Regions from separate parts of the Leuconostoc fallax genome, predicted to be linked through region 1. Evidence: predicted binding sites of a transcription regulator. Region 1 holds the regulator's gene; each other region holds the start of a gene.
The links. The regulator Rex, encoded in region 1, represses fermentation and respiration genes when NADH is low (regulators of the CRP and FNR family bind a similar motif). The targets are predictions, from matches to a motif close to TTGTGAANTANTTCACAA.
Positions count from the first base shown of each region.

Region 2: the regulator Rex is predicted to act here: its motif matches at 2,098-2,115, upstream of adhE (bifunctional acetaldehyde-CoA/alcohol dehydrogenase).
Region 3: the regulator Rex is predicted to act here: its motif matches at 4,517-4,534, upstream of C5L23_RS03260 ((S)-acetoin forming diacetyl reductase).

Region 1 is NZ_PUFI01000007.1:94,615-102,132, reverse strand. Features, by position in the region: gene tsaD (tRNA (adenosine(37)-N6)-threonylcarbamoyltransferase complex transferase subunit TsaD) at 1-787, shown strand, start outside; gene C5L23_RS02710 (redox-sensing transcriptional repressor Rex) at 913-1,560, shown strand; gene C5L23_RS02705 (lipid II:glycine glycyltransferase FemX) at 1,562-2,599, shown strand; gene C5L23_RS02700 (co-chaperone GroES) at 2,727-3,002, shown strand; gene groL (chaperonin GroEL) at 3,067-4,695, shown strand; gene serC (3-phosphoserine/phosphohydroxythreonine transaminase) at 4,847-5,938, shown strand; gene C5L23_RS02685 (3-phosphoglycerate dehydrogenase family protein) at 5,931-7,109, shown strand; gene C5L23_RS02680 (thioredoxin family protein) at 7,165-7,494, opposite strand.
Region 2 is NZ_PUFI01000009.1:96,466-103,983, forward strand. Features, by position in the region: gene C5L23_RS03295 (aspartate-semialdehyde dehydrogenase) at 1-113, shown strand, start outside; gene C5L23_RS03300 (CsbD family protein) at 174-401, opposite strand; THF riboswitch at 577-679, shown strand; gene C5L23_RS03305 (folate family ECF transporter S component) at 716-1,291, shown strand; gene C5L23_RS03310 (DUF6198 family protein) at 1,311-1,997, opposite strand; gene adhE (bifunctional acetaldehyde-CoA/alcohol dehydrogenase) at 2,260-4,962, shown strand; gene serS (serine--tRNA ligase) at 5,288-6,598, shown strand; gene C5L23_RS03325 (aldo/keto reductase) at 6,724-7,518, shown strand, end outside.
Region 3 is NZ_PUFI01000009.1:86,416-93,933, reverse strand. Features, by position in the region: gene C5L23_RS03285 (ABC-F family ATP-binding cassette domain-containing protein) at 1-1,451, opposite strand, end outside; gene C5L23_RS03280 (VOC family protein) at 1,546-1,875, shown strand; gene trhA (PAQR family membrane homeostasis protein TrhA) at 1,901-2,539, opposite strand; gene C5L23_RS03270 (CynX/NimT family MFS transporter) at 2,718-3,923, shown strand; gene C5L23_RS03265 (glutathione peroxidase) at 3,924-4,406, opposite strand; gene C5L23_RS03260 ((S)-acetoin forming diacetyl reductase) at 4,561-5,331, shown strand; gene C5L23_RS03255 (cation-translocating P-type ATPase) at 5,462-7,518, shown strand, end outside.

The DNA of each region.
Region 1 (7,518 bases):
AGCCGTTACTTATGGTCCAGGGCTTGTTGGTTCGCTCCTAGTCGGCCTGATGGGGGCTAAAACTTTTGCAATGGCGCATCATTTACCTATTGTGCCCGTTAATCACTTGGCTGGACATATTGCTGCTGCTAGATTTGCTGGCAAAGTCGAGTATCCAGCGATGGCTTTAATGGTATCTGGGGGGCATACTGAACTGGTTTTAATGCGCGAAGAAAATGACTTTAAAGTAATAGGTGAAACACGTGATGATGCAGCAGGAGAAAGTTATGATAAGGTCGGTCGCTTACTTGAATTCCCGTATCCAGCAGGGAAAATAATTGATGATTTAGCGCGTAAAAATCAAGCAACAGTAAAATTTCCAACTGCCATGGCGCATGATGATAATTATGATTTCAGCTTTTCAGGTTTGAAAAGTGCTGTGATTAATTATGTTCACAATGCACAGCAACGCGGAGAAAATCTTAACAAAGGCGAGTTGGCAGCGAGCTTTCAAAACGCTGTAGTGGATGCTTTATTAGGTCGAACAAAACGTGCCCTAGAAAACTATCCTGTTAAAACTTTTATTTTAGCAGGTGGTGTCGCTGCAAATCAGCAATTACGTCAGACCTTGACAGCCTTGTTAGAAACATTCCCCGAGACAACGTTTTTGCCCGTGCCAATGCAATATACAGGAGATAATGCCGCTATGATTGGTGCTGCTGGATATTGGAACTATCAGGCAGGTATTTTTGCTGATTTAGACTTAAATACAGATCCAGGATTAGATTTTGACTTGCTAAGCCTTTAATACATTGTGATTCGTTCACTAACTTTATTTTGAATAGCATGGAATATGATATAATAGTAATGCAGAATTTCACAAAGTAATATTGTTGACAATTAAAACAGCGCTTAGCGCTTTTGGAGTAAATGATGACACAACCTAAAATACCGCGGGCAACGGCAAAACGCTTGCCAATATACTACCGCTATTTAACTTTTCTGCATGATGCAGGAACAAACCGTATTTCTTCGGCTGAATTAAGCGATGCCATTAAATTTGACGCTGCTACTATTCGTCGCGACTTTTCGTATTTTGGCGCGTTAGGTAAACGCGGCTATGGATATGATGTTAAAGCATTATTAGATTTTTTTGCTGATGTTTTGGATCAAGATAGTTTGATTAGTGTGGCGCTGATTGGCGTAGGAAACTTGGGTCAAGCATTGCTAAATTTCAACTTCCATCAATCATCCAATGTGCGTATATCAGCTGCATTTGATGTAGATGAAGAACGTGTTGGTAAGATACAAAGCGGTGTGCCAATATATCCGATGGCTGATTTGCAACAGCAGATTAAAGATCAACGTATTAACATTGCAATTTTGACTGTACCACAAGAGGTTGCACAAGAAATTACAGATCAATTAGTGGCATCTGGTATACGTGGTATTTTGAACTTCACACCACTGCGTGTGACCGTGCCAAACAACGTACGTGTTCAGAACGTTGATTTAACGAATGAATTACAAACACTCATATATTTTATTGAGAATTATGGGTCAATTACAACAGGAATTTAAAATGGCCATATTAGATTTAAATGATAAAAATAAAGTAGCAGCATTTCAAGCATTTGTACGTGAACATCCCCGCGGACAAGTGACGCAAGATCCGTTATGGGGAGATCTAAAAGCTAACTGGGGTCATATTTATATTTATCATGAGACAAATGGTGTGATCGATGCTGCCATGGCGGTACTCACAATTGAAGCTGTACCAGGAAAACTTTTAGCTTATTCACCTAAAGGACCGATAGCCGATATTCAAAACGTACAATTGGTAAAGGCTTTGGTTGACGAAGCCGTTGCAGTGTTACCTGAAAACACGTTCTTGATTCGTTTGGACCCTGAGGAACCTTATTCTGATGATCTAAATGAGGCTTACCAGCAAGAAGGTTTTACAACCCGGAACCGACAGATTACATATATGCACGGTAATATCCAGCCCCGTAAGAATGTGGTCCTTTACTATGATGGTCGTGGAGATGCAGACAAAATTGTTGATGAAGACAGTCTCATGAAGCATTTTAAACGTGACTATCGTAACCAAATTCGTCGTTCTGCGCGTGATGGCGTCGTGGTGACGAGTGGAGATAGCCAAGAAGATGTTACTGCCTTCTTTGACACCTATGTTATGATGGCAAAAAGTCAAAATATTACACATAGACCCATTGATTATTTCTTGCGTATGCAAAAATTATGGGCGGGTACGGGTTTGTTCAAAGTTTTCTTAGCGCATTTTGAAGATCAAGTTATCGCTAGTGGTATTGGTTTTGCTTATGGTGATAAAATCTGGTATATGTATGCAGGTTCAAATCGTGCATTTACCAAGCACTATGCACCCTATGCTGTACAATGGGAAATGTTAAAGTGGGGCTTGTCACTGAATAAAGTACGATATGATTTTGGTGGTGTTGGTGACTTTGTACCAAAAGATGGTTTATATAAATTTAAACATGGTTTTGCTTATCATGACGCTCCAGTAGAGTATATTGGCGAGTTAGATTGGGTGCTCGATCAAGAAGCGTATGATCAGTATCTTAAAGGATTTTCAGAGTAAAAAGATTGGTTGAAACCAATCTTTTTTTATTGACTTTTTACAACCAAGTGTTAAACTATAAATTGTAGTTAGCACTTGTGATTAAAGAGTGCTAAAATCATAACAGAATTTTAAGGAGGTGTACATCGTGTTAAAACCATTAGGTGATCGCGTTGTATTGCAAGTTGAAAAAGAAGCAGAGCAAAAAGTTGGTAATATTGTCATTGCTAGTAATGCACAAGAAAAGCCAGTGACTGGTAAGGTAATCGTTGTTAGTACTCAAACTGTTGGGGAATTACAAAAGCCAACTGCCGTATCAGAAGGCGACACTGTTGTATTTGATAAGTACGCTGGTCAAGAAATTCATGTTGAAGGACAAGATTATTTAGTTGTCCATGAAAAAGATATTATTGCAGTTATCTAATTTTATGAGTCAGGGAGGAAAGTATTAGTACAATTAACTTAGCAGTGACTAATACATAATAATGATGGCAAAAGAATTGAAGTTTTCTGAAGATGCACGCGCAAAGATGAAGGCAGGGGTCGACAAGCTTGCCGATACAGTTAAAACAACGATTGGTCCGAAGGGCCGCAACGTTGTTTTGGAACAATCCTATGGCACACCAACGATTACTAATGATGGTGTAACAATTGCCAAGGCAATTGAATTGGAAGATCACTTTGAGGATATGGGCGCTAAGTTAGTTGCTGAAGTGGCCTCAAAGACAAATGACATTGCTGGTGATGGTACAACCACAGCAACTGTTCTTGCACAAGCTATTGTTGGCGAAGGTTTGAAGAATGTTACGGCAGGTGCTAACCCTGTAGGTATCCGTACAGGTATTGAAAAAGCAACGGCAGCAGCTGTTGCTAAGTTGCATGAATTATCACACCAGGTATCAACTAAAGAAGAAATTGCACAAGTTGCATCAATCTCAGCTGCTAATGAAGAAGTTGGTCAATTGATTGCTGAAGCAATGGATAAAGTTGGTAATGACGGTGTGATTACCATTGAAGAATCAAAGGGTATTGAGACAACATTGGATGTTGTTGAAGGTATGCAATTTGATCGTGGTTACATGTCACAATATATGGTGACAGATAACGACAAGATGGAAGCAAATTTGGATAATCCTTACATCTTGATTACTGATAAGAAGATTGGTAACATTCAAGACATCTTACCTGTATTGCAAAGTGTTGTTGAACAAGGTCGTGCATTATTGATTATTGCTGACGACATTACAGGTGAAGCTTTGCCTACACTTGTTTTGAACAAGATGCGTGGTACTTTCAATGTTGTAGCAGTCAAGGCGCCAGGATTTGGTGACCGTCGTAAGGCACAACTTGAAGATATTGCTGTATTGACTGGTGGAACAGTTGTAACAGATGATCTTGGTTTGAACCTCAAGGATGTGACAATTGAACAATTAGGTCAAGCAGTGAAGGTTAATATTACTAAGGATAATACAACAATCGTTGAAGGTTCTGGTGATAAGGCAACATTGGCTTCTCGTGTTGACCAAATCAAGCAACAAATTGCTGAAACAACAAGTGATTTTGATCGTGAAAAGTTACAAGAGCGTTTGGCTAAGTTAGCTGGTGGTGTTGCTGTTGTGAATGTTGGTGCAGCCACAGAAACAGAGTTAAAGGAACGCAAGTACCGTATTGAAGATGCTTTGAACGCAACGCGTGCAGCTGTTGAAGAAGGATTCGTTGCTGGTGGTGGAACGGCATTGGTAAATGCTATTGCAGCTGTTGATGCTTTGTCAGAAACAGGCGACGTCCAAACTGGTATCAATACAGTGAAGAAGGCATTAGAAGCACCAGTACGTCAAATTGCTGAAAACGCTGGTTTTGAAGGATCTGTTATTATCAACAAGTTAAAAGAGCAAAAGCCTGGATTTGGGTACAATGCAGCTACGAATGAATGGGTAGACATGATTTCAGCTGGAATTGTTGATCCAACGAAGGTAACGCGTTCTGCTTTGCAAAATGCAGCATCCGTCTCAGCATTATTGTTGACAACAGAAGCTGTAGTCGCTGATAAGCCTGATGAAAAGGCAAATGGTGGCGATGCAGCAGCTCAAGCAGCAGCCATGGGCGGCATGATGTAAGCTATTTAAGGTGATTTAAGATGTTTAAAACGTTTATAGTATGGATTTAGCATATTATAAACGTTTTTTTATATCCAATTAGTCAGAAAAAGCAAATATTATAGTATTGAAATATGATACAATGGGTAAAAAAGAATGGCGAGATTACTTTATGACAACATATAATTTTTCTGCTGGACCTAGTAGTTTGCCAACAGAAGTTATGACACAAATAACTCAAGAATTGACAAAAAATCAAGCAACACATATGTCAATATTAGAAATATCACATAGAACGCCTCAGTTCGAAAATATACTTGATGAAGCAAAAGCATCGCTCAAATCATTATTGGATTTGCCAGATAATTATAAGGTAATGTTCTTATCAGGTGGCGGTACAACACAGTTTGAAATGGTACCCATGAATTTAGCGACACGGCTAAAAAAGATTGCAATTTTAGATTCGGGTAATTTTGCACATAAGCCTATTGGTGCCGCAGAAGCCCTAAATGTTACAGTTGATGTTCCAGGTACAACACGGTCAATCAAGTATCGTGAATTACCACATTTGCCTGCTCAATTTGATGATACACAGTATGACTATGTCCATTTAGTGACGAACAATACAATTGAAGGCACAACGTATCACCAAGAAGATATTCCTGACGTACAGCACTTAGTGGCTGATATGTCATCCAATATTTTGGCTGAACCCTATGATTTCAAAAAGTTTGATTTGATTTTTGCTGGTGCACAAAAAAATTTGGGGATTGCTGGCATTACATTAGCTATTGTTAATCAAGATTGGCTAGATGAACAAGACTTATCACATTTGGCACCCATGCAAAAGTATCAAACGGCTATTGATAAAGATTCAATGTATAATACGCCACCGGTTTTTGCAATTTACGTCTTAAACTTAGTTCTCAAGTGGATTGAACAATCCGGTGGTATTGCAGGGCTTTACGAAAAAAACCAAAGAAAAGCGCACAAATTGTACGACTATTTAGATCATTCCTCATTCTTTGATGCCATGGTGACGGGTAAAGAACGGTCGTTGACGAATGTTGTCTTTACATCTGGTGATGCAAAGCGGGATGCACAAATTGCACAAAAGGCGTCTCAAGCTGGTTTTTATAACTTGGCGGGTCATCGTAGTGTGGGTGGCTTTAGAGCCTCCTTGTATAACGCTCAGCCTGAACAAGCAGTAGATGATTTAATTGCGTATTTGAAAAATGTGGAGATGGAATATTTAAATGACTAATATAAAAACATATAATGCAATTTCGCCAATGGGACTCAATTACCTTACAGAGCAGGGGTATACGATTAATGGTGATGAAGCACCCAAAGGTATTTTGTTGAGATCGCAAGATATGCATCAAGAGACAATTCCTGATACTGTTCGTGCTTTGGTTCGTGCTGGTGCTGGGTTTAATAATATTCCAGTAGATGATTTGACGCAAAGGGGTATTGCGGTATTTAATACACCTGGTGGTAATGCGAATGCGGTTAAGGAGCTCACAATTGCGGCTTTGATTATGGCTGCACGACCCGTTGTAGCAGCTATTGACTTTGCTAACAAAACGCGTGGTGGGGATGTGTCATTACGCACCGAAACCAACAAAGGTGGTTACCGTGGTACTGAATTATCAGGTAAAACATTGGGTGTGATTGGATTAGGTAATGTCGGCTCAAAGGTGGCCAACACAGCGTTGGCGTTAGACATGGAAGTCATTGGGTATGACCCAGGTCTGGATGCGACAACGGCATGGCGCGTTGATCGCCACATTGGGCATGCACGTAATGTAGAAGAAGTTTTGCAAAAAGCAGATTATGTGACAGTTCATATTCCGCTGAATGCAGATAATAAGCACTTTATTGATGCTGAAAAAATAGCACAGTTAAAGCCAGAAGCAGCCTTGTTGAATTTCTCTCGTGGCGGTATTGTGGATGATGCTGCAGCTAAGGCAGCCTTGGATGCTGATCAGCTACGCATGTATATTACGGATTTTGCTGATGCTGTATTATTTGATAATCCTAAAACGATTATTACACCACATATTGGTGGTTCAACAATTGAGGCGGAAGATACATCAGCTTTGATGGCGGCTAAGCAACTTGACCATTACTTAACAACGGGTAATGTGGTTAATTCTGTGAATTTGCCATCAATCGATGAACCTTTTAGAACAAAGTATCGTGTTTCGATTATTCATCGTAATGTACCGACAATGTTGAGTCAAATTGCTAATTTCTTTGGTGATCACGGTATCAACATTGAACAACTATCTAATCGTGCTAAAAACAATATTGCTTATACATTAATTTCATTGAATGCATTAACTGATGAAGAATGGCAATTGATTCATGAGCGTTTTGACCAAGTGGATGATATTTTCCAAACACGTGTTTTAAAAAATAATCAAGATTAAAATCAAAAAATAACGATTAGCTTCTGGCTAATCGTTATTTTTTATATATTATTGATTATGCAAGTGTTGCTTGATACCAATCGAGAACTTGTTTAGGATTCAAACGCTCTCCGTGTCCAATTCGATCAATCTCTTGACCATTCTCAAATAGAATGAATGAAGGCAATCCTTTTAAATTATATTTTTTAGCGACTTCGATATTGTCATCACGATCGGCGTCAAACCAATTGGCTGTTTTAACAACTTCTGTTTTAATGTCTTGCACAAAAGGTTTAATAGCACGGCAATCGCCACACCATTCAGTTGATAAAAAGATAAGATTACGTCCAGAACGGTTGATAATTTCTTCTAAAAATTGGTCAGAATGACTCGTTGGTTCGTACATATGCAATACCTCACTAGTTTATTT
Region 2 (7,518 bases), on a different contig from region 1:
ATCTATTAAAGGGAGCAGCTTGGAATACTGTTCAGATTGCCGAAAGACTCGTGGCACTGAATCTTGTACGTGTACCAAAAGATGCATCAGCACTATTTCCAACCGAAGCATAATATAAAAAAGCCTGTCCTTCAATCGAAGAACAGGCTTTTTTCTTATTTTATTAATGACGATTACTTGTCAGACTTGTGTTTTGCGTCTTCCATTTTTTCTTTCGCATCGTCAACGAAGTCCTTAGCTGCATCTTTAGCATCACTGAGTTTATCTTTGGCCTTACCTAAGAAGCCTTGTGCCTTACCTTCGACTTCACGCGCTTTGTCGTCAGTAATCTTACCTTCGACTTCCTTAGCAGTACCACTTACTTTATCTTTAGTGCTGTCAATCTTATCATCTAATGGCATTGATATATCCTCCTAGCTAAATTTTACTACACCCTAATTGTAGCAAAGCGAATGGTAAAACACTTATAATATGCTCAAAATGGATATTTTCAATAGAATCCTTAAATTCTCATTGATTATTCATTTAAAGTACGGATTTTCGTGTTAAAATAGACTTGTCGGGAGACAAAAATAAACAGGGGTAGACTTTGATGCGTTAAGTGTGATGGAAACGGAATGTGGGCCATCGACGAAGTGAAGCAGTTGCTTTACGCGATATCATTGTCACATTCACCAATAAATAGGTGAACCACTCCAAATGGAGGTTCAGATTTATGAATAGAAGTACGTTGTTTCGGTCGTTTTCGCTGCCTAAATTAGGGACACAGCAGCTGGTTGTGCTTGCCTTGTTGATGGCATTAGATATGGTATTAGGGCGCTTAAGTGTCGGTACTAATATGCTTAGAATTAGCTTCGGGTTTGTTGCGATATCTTTGATTGCGAAGTTGTACGGCCCATTATGGACGATGTTAGTTGCAGCGGTTTTGGATATCGTTGGTGCAACGATTATTAGTCCTAATGGTAATTTCTTTTTTGGTTTCACCTTATCTGCTATTGTGGCGGGTTTGATTTATGGCACAGCATACTATGGTTATGAACATACACGGTTATTGCGAGTTGTCATTGCCGTCATCTTGGTCTCAATCATTATTAACTTAATTTCAAATACATTGTGGTTGCAAATGATGTATCATCCAATATCGAATTGGCAAACATTTTATGCTTTTATTACACCACGTTTGATTAAGCAAATTATTTTCGTGCCAATACAGATTTTGATTACTTATATTTTCTTAAATAATGCAATTATTAAGCATTTAATCACTGAATTATTTAACAAAAAAAGCTAAACATTGTTTAGCTTTTTTATTAGGCTTCTTTTTTATAAACATCACCATGGACAAGGCGTTTGAAGAGATGACGATCAGTCCAAGCGATATTATGACCTTGTAATAGAAATGAAAAAACAGTGCCCACGCCTAGTGCAACAAGTTGATGACTAAACAGAAAGGCGATGAGGGATAATGTAATCGCAATAACGAAGTTGCTCATTTGTGCTTTAGATGCATTACCAAAAAAATAATTGAATCGTAGGATATTGGTCAAATCATCTAAAGGATGCATAATCCAGTTAGCACGTTGGTAAATGGAGATGGCGACACCAATCAAGAAAACAGCAAAAATATCTATAGGTAAGCGTAGTGTCCAGGAAATATTTTGAATACCATACGCAATAAATAGCTTTGAGAAGACGCCGACAAGCCAGCTAAAAGAAAGACCAAAGATGATATTGCCAAAGAATCGTGGCCAATCAATTTTGCGTAAAAGTATCATATTAATCAAAGCAATACTAACAGCAATAATGGCCAAAAAAACACTAATTGGCCACTGCGTTGCGTTGGATAAGTTAGCACCAGCTGCTGTCCATGGGGCCGAACCCATAGCAGTTGCGACACTAAGACCGTTCCCAAAGGCATTAATGACTAATGAAATAACAAAGAAAAATAGTTTCTGTTTTAACGTGAGTTCAAAATATTGTCCGTCTACAATATACATAATTTTATTGTCCTTTCGAGACATTATTTTATTTGGTTACAATAGGAAAATTATAGCAAATTTTTGCACTGAACAAATACAAAAGATAAATCTATTTATTTTGTGACTTTATTTACAAACTGTAAATAGCATTATAGCAACGTTGAAAGCGCATGCAGATTAAGGCGTTCACAGATTTTTTGATTAAAAAGTTGCTTTTTTAAAAAAGCTGATATATACTTATATTGTTAAGAAATGAGCAATATAAAAAGGAGTACAAATTATGGTACAAACAACAGCAAAGAAGCCAGTAAAAAAGGTTTTAACTCCAGAAGAAAAAGCAGAATTAACCCAACAAGCAGAGACGATGATCGCCGGATTGATTGAAAAATCACAAAGGGCTTTGACTGAGTTTTCAACTTTCTCACAGGAAAAGGTTGATGAAATTGTCGCAGCTATGGCGTTAGCCGGTTCTGAAAATTCATTACGATTAGCTCATGCAGCCCATGATGAAACAGGTCGAGGCGTTGTTGAAGATAAAGATACTAAGAATCGTTTTGCATCGGAATCTGTTTATAACGCGATTAAATTTGATAAGACCGTTGGTGTTATTAATGAAGATAAAATCCAAGGAAAGGTTGAATTGGCAGCGCCGCTAGGTATTCTAGCTGGAATCGTGCCAACGACCAACCCAACTTCTACAGCTATTTTCAAGTCAATGCTAACAGCGAAGACACGTAATACGATTATCTTTGCTTTCCATCCCCAAGCTCAGAAGTCGTCAGTACTTGCAGCTAAGGTGGTTTACGAAGCTGCTGTTGCAGCCGGAGCACCTAAGAACTTTATTCAGTGGATTGAGAAGCCATCACTTTATGCCACATCAGCATTAATTCAAAACCCACACATTGCCTCAATTTTGGCAACCGGTGGTCCTTCAATGGTTAATGCAGCTTTGAAGTCAGGTAATCCATCAATGGGTGTTGGTGCCGGTAACGGTGCTGTATATATTGACGGGACGGTTGATGTTGACCGAGCAGTTGAAGATTTGCTATTATCAAAGCGTTTCGATAATGGTATGATTTGTGCCACTGAAAACTCAGCAGTTATTCAAGCTCCCGTTTACGATGCCGTGTTAGCACAGTTACAAGCACAAGGTGCTTATGTTGTCCCTAAGAAGGACTACGATAAGATTGCCAGCTTTGTCTTTAAGGCAAATGCTGAGGGCTATGGTGTAGCCGGACCAGTTGCCGGTATGAGTGGTCGTTGGATTGCTGAGCAAGCTGGTGTAAAGATGCCAGATGACGCTGATGTCTTGTTATTTGAATTAGACCAAAAGAATATCGGTGAAGCACTTTCATCTGAAAAGTTGAGCCCATTATTGTCAATCTATAAAGTGAATACTCGTCAAGAAGCCATCGAAACTGTTCAAAAGTTATTGAATTATCAAGGTGCTGGTCATAACGCAGCCATCCAAATTGGTGCGCAAGATGATCCGTTTGTTAAGGAATATGCTGATGCTATCGGTGCTTCACGTATCCTAGTTAATCAACCTGATTCAATTGGTGGTGTCGGTGATATCTATACAGATGCAATGCGACCATCATTAACACTAGGAACTGGTTCATGGGGGAAGAATTCATTGTCACATAACTTGTCAACTTATGATTTGCTAAATATTAAGACTGTTGCACGCCGTCGTAATCGACCACAATGGGTACGTTTGCCTAAGGAAGTTTATTACGAATCCAACGCTTTGACTTATCTACAAGATTTGCCAGGCGTTCAACGCGCATTCATTGTTGCTGATCCTGGTATGGTACAGTTTGGATTTGTTGACCGTGTATTAGGCCAACTAGAATTGCGTCAAGATCAAGTCCAGACATCAATTTATGGTTCTGTTAAGCCAGATCCAACATTGTCACAAGCTATTGATATTGCACGTCAAATGGCTGAATTTAAGCCAGATACAGTGATCCTATTGGGCGGTGGTTCTGCTCTTGATGCTGGTAAAATTGCGCGATTCATGTATGAATACTCATCACGTCATGAGGGTATCCTTGAAGATACAGCAGCACTTAAAGAATTGTTTATGGAACTCCAACAGAAGTTTATGGATATCCGTAAGCGTATTGTGAAGTTCTATCATGCACGCTTGACGCAGATGGTAGCTATTCCAACGACATCAGGTACTGGTTCAGAAGTCACACCATTTGCCGTCATTACAGACGATGATACGCATGTTAAGTATCCATTAGCAGATTATGAATTAACACCTGAAGTTGCAATTGTTGATCCTGAGTTTGTTATGACAGTACCAAAGCGAACAGTGGCTTTGTCAGGATTAGATGCTTTGTCACACGCCTTTGAAAGTTATGTTTCTGTCATGGCTTCTGAATTCACACGGCCATGGGCACTTCAAGCGATTAAGTTAATCTTTGAGAACTTAACAGCGTCTTACCAGTATGATCCTAAGAATCCGACAAAAGAAGGACAGTATTCACGTACAAAGATGCACTATGCTTCAACGTTAGCTGGTATGTCATTTGCCAACTCATTCTTGGGTATTAATCACTCTCTTGCCCACAAGACAGGTGGCGAATTTGGTTTGCCACACGGTTTGGCTATCTCAATCGCTATGCAACATGTGATTCGTTTCAACGCGGTTACTGGTAACGTTAAGCGCACACCATACCCACGTTATGAAACCTACACAGCACAAAAGGACTATGCTGATATTGCGCGTCACATTGGTTTGAGTGGTAAGGACGATGCAGCGTTGGTTGATGCTTTGATTAAGAAGATTCAAGAATTAGTAAAGAGTGTTGAAGTGGATACTACCTTATCAGGAAACGGTGTATCTAAGGCTGACTTAGAAAAGTCATTGGATAAGTTGACAGATCTAGTCTACAATGACCAGTGCACACCTGGTAATCCACGCCAACCAAGCCTATCAGAAATCCGTCAATTATTACTTGATCAGTTCTAATGTTGATTGAATTGGCATCATAACCACATCTATTTTTTGGCCATACCTTGCGGAGTAGCTTAAAATAAGCTAGAATGAATTTACAGTTTGCCATAAGTAGATCCGCTTCAGAAAGTTATTGGTTGATGAGAAATAACACGATCGAAACTCCAGCAATTATCGTTTAGTGGGTAATGCCACTCGGTTACCACCGTTATTTGGTTGAATGAAGTGTCGTATATTGTGAATGTGATATACGAAAGTTGGGTGGTACCACGGAAGCGCGCTTTCGTCCCTTTGGGATGTGAGCGCGCTTTTCATTTTGAGATAAAAGGGAGCAAAATCAATGTTAGATATCAAATATTTACGCAAATCAACACAAGAAGCGAAGCAGCGTTTAGTAGATCGTGGTGTTGCACCAGAAAAATTAGATGAATTGCTGGCGGTTGATCAACAACGTCGTGATACGATTCAAAAAGTTGAATCACTGAAGTCACAGCGCAATGATGTAACTGAAAAAATTGCCTTTGCTAAGCGTCATAAAGAGGATGCAAGTGAAGCTATTGCGCAAATGCAAGAAGTTGGCGCTGAAATTAAAACATTGGACGCGCAACAAGCGCAATTGGATGAACAGGTACAATCATTGGCAGCTCATTTGCCTAATTTGGCGCATGAGGACGTACCGGTTGGGCCAGACGAAGCAGCTAACGTTGAGCAAAGAAAGTGGGAACCAGCGGTTTATGGTCATCGGCCACAAGCATTAGCACCAACACCAGAATGGGTTAAGGCGCATTATGATATTGGTGAAAGACTGGGTATTTTAGACTTTGAACGTGGTGCTAAAGTTTCAGGTGCGCGTTTCTTGTATTACGTTGGCGATGGTGCGCGTTTGGAACGCGCTGTGTATAACTTTATGTTGGATGAACATCGTAAAGAAGGTTATACGGAAATGATTACGCCGATTGTTGTGAATGATTCAGCGATGTTTGGTACGGGACAATACCCTAAGTTTCAAGAAGATGCGTATCGAGTAGCTGGTTTAGATCAAACATATATTCCAACAGCTGAAGTGCCACTGACGAATTACTATTCAGGTGAAACTTTGCCTGCTGAAGATTTGCCAATTAAATTTACAGCCTTGTCACCATCGTTTAGAAAAGAAGCGGGTGCTGCCGGAAAAGACACGCGTGGCTTGATTCGTTTGCATCAATTTAATAAAGTTGAAATGGTTAAATTTACAAAGCCAGAGCAGTCATATGATGAATTAGAGAAAATGACTGCCAATGCGGAAAATATTCTGCAAAAACTTGGTTTGCCTTACCATGTGATTGCTTTGTCAACGGGAGATATGGGCTTTAGTGCAGCCAAGACTTATGATGTAGAAGTTTGGATGCCACAACAGCAAGTTTATCGTGAAATTTCTTCGGTCTCTAATACCGAAGATTTCCAAGCGCGACGCATGCATATTACTTATCGTGATGAACAGGGTAAGTTACAACTTGTTCATACACTCAATGGTTCAGGTTTAGCAGTTGGACGTACAATTGCGGCCATTCTAGAGAATTATCAAAATGAGGATGGTACAGTGACGATTCCAGAAGTATTGCAGCCATACATGGGTGGACAAGAGTATTTACAAGCTACACGCCATATTTAAAAGTACGATCAATGAGTTGTCATTTTGACAGCTCATTTTTTAGTTTGTTCAGCAGTCATATTTTAACTACTCTGACATTGATGTGTGTATACTGTAGGCGAAAGCACGTGAACAGGGAGAAAATTATGCAAAAAATTCAAATTGGACAAACGGATATTCAAGCGAGCAAGGTTGCATTAGGTGTTATGCGGATTAACGATAAATCTGCATCTGAAGCCCAGAAGATTGTTCAGACAGCTTATGGTAATGGCATTAATTTTTTTGATACAGCTGATATTTATGGTGCAGGGCGCAGCTCTAAAATATTTGGTGATGCATTAAAGACAACCGGTATTGCCCGTCACGACATTTATATTCAATCTAAGTCTGGTGTTATTTTGGCTGATGGTCAAATTGATGGTGATGGTTTAAAGGGACCACGCTATGATTTTAGTAAGCGACATCTGATAGCGACAGTGGACACAGAATTACGTCGGCTACAAACAGATTATTTAGATACCTTTTTGTTACATCGTCCAGATGCATTAATGGTCTTAGATGATGTTGCCGAGGCTTTCCAACAGTTGGAACAATCTGGCAAGGTGCGCTATTTTGGCGTGTCGAATATGCATCCGGGTCAAGTGACGCTGTTACAAAGTGCCTTATCGCAAAAACTACAAATTAATCAGTTACAATTTGGATTGAAACATACCAATATGATTGATAATGAGTTGCATGTTAACGTTGATAGTACACATACTCTTGGGGATAATAGCGATATCTTATCCTACTCGCGTCTCAATAAAATGACGATTCAAGCTTGGTCACCATTGCAATATGGCTATTTTGGTGGTGTTTTTGTCGATAACGAACAATTTCCTGAATTGAATGCAACGTTGCAAGCATTAGCCATTAAATACGATGTGACAAAAAGTAGCATC
Region 3 (7,518 bases), on a different contig from region 1:
AATTTGCGCAAAGCTTGTTTCAAAGCTTGTTTAGTTTGTTCATCCAAATGATTCGTTGGCTCATCCAAAATCATGAAGTTGCTGGGAACCATTTCCATAATGGCAAGCTTAACCTTGGTCTGCTCACCACCGGATAGTTGTTGCATCGGCTTCATCGCATTTTCTGCGTTAATACCAGCAGCAGCTAAACGCGTACGCAACGCCTTAGGCTCCATCGTCGGAAAGCGATCTTGCATTTCTTGTAGTGGTGTCTTTTGATCATTATCCCATTCCAAATCTTGATCAAAGTAATTAATCTTAGCTGATGGTGAAAATTGTGCTTCACCACCAAGACTAGGAATAACACCCAAAATTGACTTGATCAACGTTGATTTACCCGCACCATTAAAACCTTTAAAGGCAATTTTTTGATGCGTTGTAATACTAAACGTTACGGGTTCAAGAACTGGTGTGACGTATCCAACCGATAGATCAGTTACTGTCAAAGCATTGGCAGACTGACTTTCCACATAAGGAAAATTAAATGAAGCCTTCAAATTTTCAGATGGTGGATCAATTTTATCCATTCGCGCCAACATCTTTTCACGCGAACGCGCTTGCTTTGAAGTACTTGCTCTCGCTTTGTTCTTCGCGATAAACTTTTGGGCTTTATCGATTTCAGCTTGCTGTTTTTCATAAGAACGCAACTGTTGTTCCGTACGTTCTGCCTTTTGGCGCATCGCCTTTTGAAAACTACCACGATATTTATTGATTTTACCAAAGGCAACGTCAATAATTGCGTTAGTGACCTTGTCTAGAAAATCGAAATCGTGCGAAATAATCATTGCTGCACCTTCAAATGATTGCAAGAAATCCTGTAACCATTCAATATGAGAAACATCTAAATAGTTGGTTGGTTCATCTAAAATGATCACATCATCGTTTTCCAAGAGTAACTTTGCCAAAATAACTTTAGCACGCTGCCCACCAGACATCTCTGCCAAGACACGGTCACGACCAATGGCTTCTAATCCCAATCCCGTAATAACACGTTCTATTTGCGTATCAAGTTCGTAGAAATCTGCTGCATCCAATTCTTCCTGCATTCGTGCTGCGCGTTCTAAAAGCTTATCGTCAAAAGTGTTACCATAAGTTGCATATAACTCATTCATACGTGCTTGCTTATCGTACAAATCTTGATAAGCAGTGTGTAAAAAGTCAACGAGTTGCATTTCTTCTGGAATTTCAGCATATTGATCTAAATAACCAATTTTCAAGCCTTTTTGCCATGTTATTTTACCTGATAAAGGTAATTCTTGGCCTGTCAAGATCTTGATAAGTGTTGATTTACCAGCGCCATTTTGCCCAACAATGCCCATATGTTCATTGAGATTAAGGGTAAATTCAGCGTCTTCATATAATGTTTTTTCTGCGTAGGCCATTGATAGGCCACTTACTTCTAATAATGCCATGTTCCCATTGTACCCTATTTTCCAGCTGATACCGTAATGTTTTTCATGAAATTTCAGATAACATGACATGGCTTCATGCTACAATAAATATATTATGAAACCACGTAAATTAAATCTCAAAACAATTCCAGCTCGTAATATTGATCGCGCCTATCGCTTTTGGCGAGATGTCTTTGATTTACCGCAGTCCGGACATGAATCACAACGCCATTTAACAATTGATGGCCAAGATATTCAATTTGTTGTTGGAGAACCCACTGCTGATATTGAATTACTTGTCCGCGATCATCAAGATGTTCTCAAAGCGCACTTGCGTAATAACTTTATTCAAATCGTGCATAGCGATACACGTTTCAACCACAAAATCGCCTTTCAAATCTACGATTCAGAACATAATTTAATCACAATTGAAGCCAATCAATAAAAAGGAGCAGATTAACTGCTCCTTTTTATAAGGAAATAAATATACTAAAGTACATTAACCCCGCACCCACAAGGACAAAAACATGCCAATAAACATGACCCATTGGAATTTTGGGAACCAAATAGAAAATCGTGCCAAGAGAGTAAACAATACCACCAGCTAATAATAACCAGAAAGCTGTATGCGATAAAATCCCCCACAATACTGGCATAGCTAAAATAATCAGCCAACCCATGACAAGATAAATTGTTACCGATACCCATGGCCACCGCCCAACAAAAAATAAATCATAAGTCAGGCCAGCAATAGTTAATGCTAGAATGGCACCCCAAATACTCCATCCAATCCAATTCCCCAGCAGTAACCATGTATAGGGGGTATAGGTGCCTAAGATGACAAGATAAATTCCAGCATGATCAAAAAATTGAAATACTTTTGCAGCTTTTGTAAAAATCAATGAATGAAATAATGTTGATGCCAATAAAAAGAAACCAACCGTACCAATATAGATTGCAATGGCAACAACTTCAAGAACACTAACTGGTTCTCTGAAAATATGTAATATTAACGCTATACCACCAATAACCGCCATAATAAATCCCAAGCCGTGCGTGACAGCATTGAGCACTTCATAGACGATCTGATATGTCTTTGATCGTTTCATCGTTCTGTTCACCGCCTCAACCAATTTACTATATTTTAACCTATTTCGATAGCATTATGCAGTCAACCATTATCTAGCATGTGCATTAACTGACATCTACGCACATTTTGATAGTGTACCTTGCTATACTAAATGCATTGTGCATTATACTAATTTAACAGAAAGATCATAACTCATCATGAAAAAAGCGTCCGGTCACAGTCCATTGTTACTCTTGAGTATCGTTTTTGTTGCGGCAAATATGCGTTTGCCTATCACATTGATGCCACCGTTGCTTGATACAATTAAGCAAACCTTCCATATTCCAACTGCTTTATCTGGCCTCTTAACAACCATTCCGCTATTAACTTTTGCCATCATGTCACCCTTCATTGCTAAACTAGGAAAACGCTTTGGCAATGAAGTTATCATCTATATTTTGTTAATTGTTCTTGCCATTGGTAGTGCTGTTCGCATTATCCCCGATGTGATTGCTCTTTTTTTAGGTACATTATTCATTGCCATTGGTATTGATGGCGGTAACGTCTTAATACCAGCTGTTATTAAAGATCATTATGCCCATCGTACCGAAGCAATCACCGCAATTTTCACAATGTCAATGCTTATTGTGGGTGCCTTGGGTACTGGTTTAGCTGGTTGGCTGATTGCACGAACAACATTGTCATGGACATTAGGGTTACTCTCAATCATTGCCATCATCAATTTGATCCTTTGGTTCCCCAATTTACACTATCGTCAGACTCAGAACATATCGACAACCGCCACAGCAACCGCAGCACCCGGAGATTCCCCTTCTGTTTGGCGATTACCGACAGCGTGGTTAATTACGTTATTTTTCGGTCTGCAGTCACTTGTTTTTTACTCTTTACTCACTTGGTTACCTAGTATCCTAACAACGCAAGGCTTTTCTACAATTGAAGCTGGTAATATCGCGACCATCATGCAAGTTGGCACTTTACCCGCAGCGATTTTAGTGCCAATGTTGGTTCGTTATCACTATGGGGTACCATCTATACTCGGCCTGGTATTCATTGGCCTGTCTTTAGCGGTCGTCGGGTTATTACTGCCAATACAATCGCTCCTCATACACATGATATTGGCATTTTTAATCGGTCTTGGCTGTGGTGCATCCTTTAATTTAGCTATCATCTTTTTCACAAGTAAGACACAAACCGGGCATCAAACAGCAGACTTATCTGGCATGGCTCAATCTGCTGGCTATTTATTAGCTGCATTTGGCCCTTTGGCTTTTGGATTACTACAATCATTAACATCTTCATGGATCAGTACCATATTAACTATTGCTATATTGTCAGTTATTTTAGTGCTATGTGGCATCTCGATTCATCGTCGTGATACTATTATGCAACAAAAAACGCAGTGATTACACTGCGTTTTTTTGATCGGTTAATAACTCTTGTATCGTTGTTTCAAAACTTTTAGGTCGCGTCATTGGTGCATACCGTTTAAACAATTTACCCTCACGATCAATGAGAAACTTCGTAAAGTTCCATTTTATCGGTCCTTTTCCTGAAACTTTTTTTAAGTATACAAATAACGGATCGGCATCAGCTCCATTAACTCGTACTTGCTGTGTCATTGGAAATGTCACCCCAAAATGTAACCGACAATAGTCGTTCGTCTCTTCATTTGTTGCCAATTCTTGATGAAATTGATTGGACGGGATACCAATAATTTCAAGACCTAAACCATGATATTGCTGATATAACATTTCTAGCTCTTCCAATTGTGGCGCAAAACCACATTTACTCGCCGTGTTCACAATAAGTATTACCTTACCTTGATAGCTAGATAACTTAATACGTTGTCCACTCATCTCTGTTAGTTCAAAATCGTAGATTGCCATATTGATTAACCTTTCTTATCCATATCATTAGCAAACAACTCAATCCCAACTTCATTTTAACGAAATCTCTTTCACAATACGAATTAAAACTACGGGTTATTTCATAAATATTGTGATATAATGAACATAAAAAAGACAAGAAAGAGGTAATTTCATGAGTAAAGTTGCATTAGTCACTGGTGCTGGACAAGGTATTGGCGCTTCAATTGCTATGCGTTTAGCCAATGATGGTTTTGCAGTCGCATTGGTTGGTAGAACATTAAGCAAGGTTCAAGATGTTGCTGATAAAATCACAAGCAACGGTCAAAAAGCTGTCGCTATCGCTGCAGATGTACAAAATCGTGATGATATGTTCCGCGCAGTAAATGAAGCAACCGAACAACTCGGTGATTTCAATGTGATTGTCAATAATGCTGGCGTTGCGCCTACAACACCAATTATGGAAGTAAACCAAGACACTTTAGACAGTACTTGGAAAATTAATGTTGGTGGTACAATTTGGGGTACCCAAGCTGCTGTTGAAAAGATGCGTGCTTTAGGTCATGGTGGTAAAATTATCAACGCCACTTCTCAAGCTGGTGTCCTTGGCAATCCCAACCTGACTGTTTATGGCTCAACAAAATTTGCTATTCGTGGTATTACACAAACAACTGCACGTGAATTGGCGGCTGACAACATTACAGTCAACGCATTTGCACCCGGTATCGTTAAAACACCTATGATGAACGATATCGCACAAAAAGTAGCAGATAATGCAGGTAAAGACTTTGACTGGGGTATGCAACAATTTGCACAAGATATTTCTTTGAAGCGCTTAGCAGAACCAGAAGACATTGCTAACGCCGTTGCCTTCTTAGCAAGCAAAGATTCAGATTACGTTACTGGCCAAACACTGATTGTTGACGGTGGTATGGTTTTCCAATAAGAATATATTCACCAACCATGACTATTTCTAATCGTCATGGTTTTTTTATTGCCCAACCCTTTTTCTGGACGTATATCAGTAGACATTGTTACACTGAAAGCAAGATGATGGTAAAAGGAGGACTGTACTTTTGAAATATGAAGCACTTACAGATAACCAAGCCAAACAAGCACTGATACAATTTGGCCCCAATCGCTTAAATGAAGCACCACCTGAATCTATAGTTCATAAAATAGTCAAGCACGTTCGTGAACTCCCTTCTCTGGTCTTGCTTTTTGCACTGATTTTATCGTTTTATATGGTTCTTGCAGGCCATGGACAGTGGCTTGAGGTGATTGTCATTGCCGGTGTTTTACTCCTCAATATCGGTCTGGGCATGTATCAAGAACACGCAGCCGCTGTATCGTTAGCCAGCTTACAAGAATTTAGTATTCAAGAAGTTCTGGTATTACGCCGTGCAACAGCGGATGCTATGCCTCAAACAATCAAAATCTCAGCTGAAAATATCGTTCCCGGTGATATTTTGTCATTGAAAGCTGGCGATAAAATATCTGCCGATGCTGTATTAGTCAAAGCAGAGAACTTTAACGTTGATGAATCTATTCTAACTGGTGAAAGTGAATCAGTGACTAAAGCAGTCACTGATGACATTTATTCAGGAACACACATTGTTAGTGGTTCTGCTTTAGCAAAGGTAACAGCGACTGGTATGTCAACTCAAATTGGTAATATTGCAGAAAGCTTATCTGAGAATACTGTGCAAGAGACTAATTTGAACAAAAAAATGAATCAATTGATTCGTTATCTTAGCGTTATTGCCTTAATATCTGGTATTGCAATTGTTGTGTTACTACAGATTTATCAAGAGAGCTTTACCGAAGCATTATTAGCAGGAATCGCCCTTGCCGTAGCAGCTGTTCCAGAAACATTACCAGTCATTGTTACGATTAGTTTTGCTGTTGGTATTACACGAATTGCTCGGCGTCAAGCACTTGTTACAAGAGTTAGCGCTGTGGAAACAGTTGGTAATATTGATATTATTTGTTCCGATAAAACCGGTACCCTAACACAAAATAAAATGACCATTGTTAATTTTTGGACTGTATCTGATGGTAATATTTCACTTCAAAATGATCTTTCTCAAAATAGCGCGTTACAATATTTATTACTCAATACTGATGCCGTTTTTCAAGATGAGCAAATTTTAGGAGATGCCACTGAACAATCTATTTTGAAGTTAGCTGCTGAACATCATTTAAAACGACAAGACTTGGAAATCACTTATCCTCGAATTGCCGAATTGCCTTTTGATTCGGCACATAAATATATGGTCACCATTCATCAACTAAACGATGAAGAAAATTTACTACTTGTTAAAGGGGCACCAGAAAGTGTTCCGCTCCGTCAAAATATTTTGCCTGAACAACTCATCAATGAATGGAGTCGTCAAGGTCAACGTATTTTAGCCTTGAGCGCACGACGTATTCCACGAGACAGTGATTGGCGTGATTATCTTCAAGGTTTGCCACTAACCGCTATGATTGGTATTATGGATCCACCGAAATCAGGTGTTGCTGAAGCTATTCAGCAATTCCATCAAGCTGGTATTCGCACGATTATGATTACGGGCGATCACGTTAAAACAGCAATTGCCATCGCTAAACAGCTACATATTTATCGAAACGGTGATCTCGCATTAACAGGCCAAGATATCAGCGACCTTTCAGATCAAGCGCTGAGTCAGCGACTCACGAAAGCAACTGTTTTTGCACGTGTTACACCCCAAGATAAAATTCGACTCGTACGTTTGTTGCAAGAGCGGGGGCATACTGTGGCAATGACTGGGGATGGTGTCAATGATGCCCCAGCCTTAAAACAAGCCAATGTCGGTATTGCAATGGAACAGACTGGTACTGATGTTGCTAAAGAAGCCTCGGATGTTATTTTAATGGATGATAATTTCACGACTATTGTACCGGCTATTGCCGGTGGCCGTGGTATTCATAATAATATTATGAAAGCGACTGAGTTTCTAGTTGGTGTAAACTTTGCTCAAATTTTATTGATGTTAATTATGACATTTATCACACAATCACCACTACTAACAGCAACACAACTGTTAGTCATCAATATTTTGGCAGACGGTATTCCTGGCTTTTTCCTTGCCTACGAACAACCCGAAAAAAA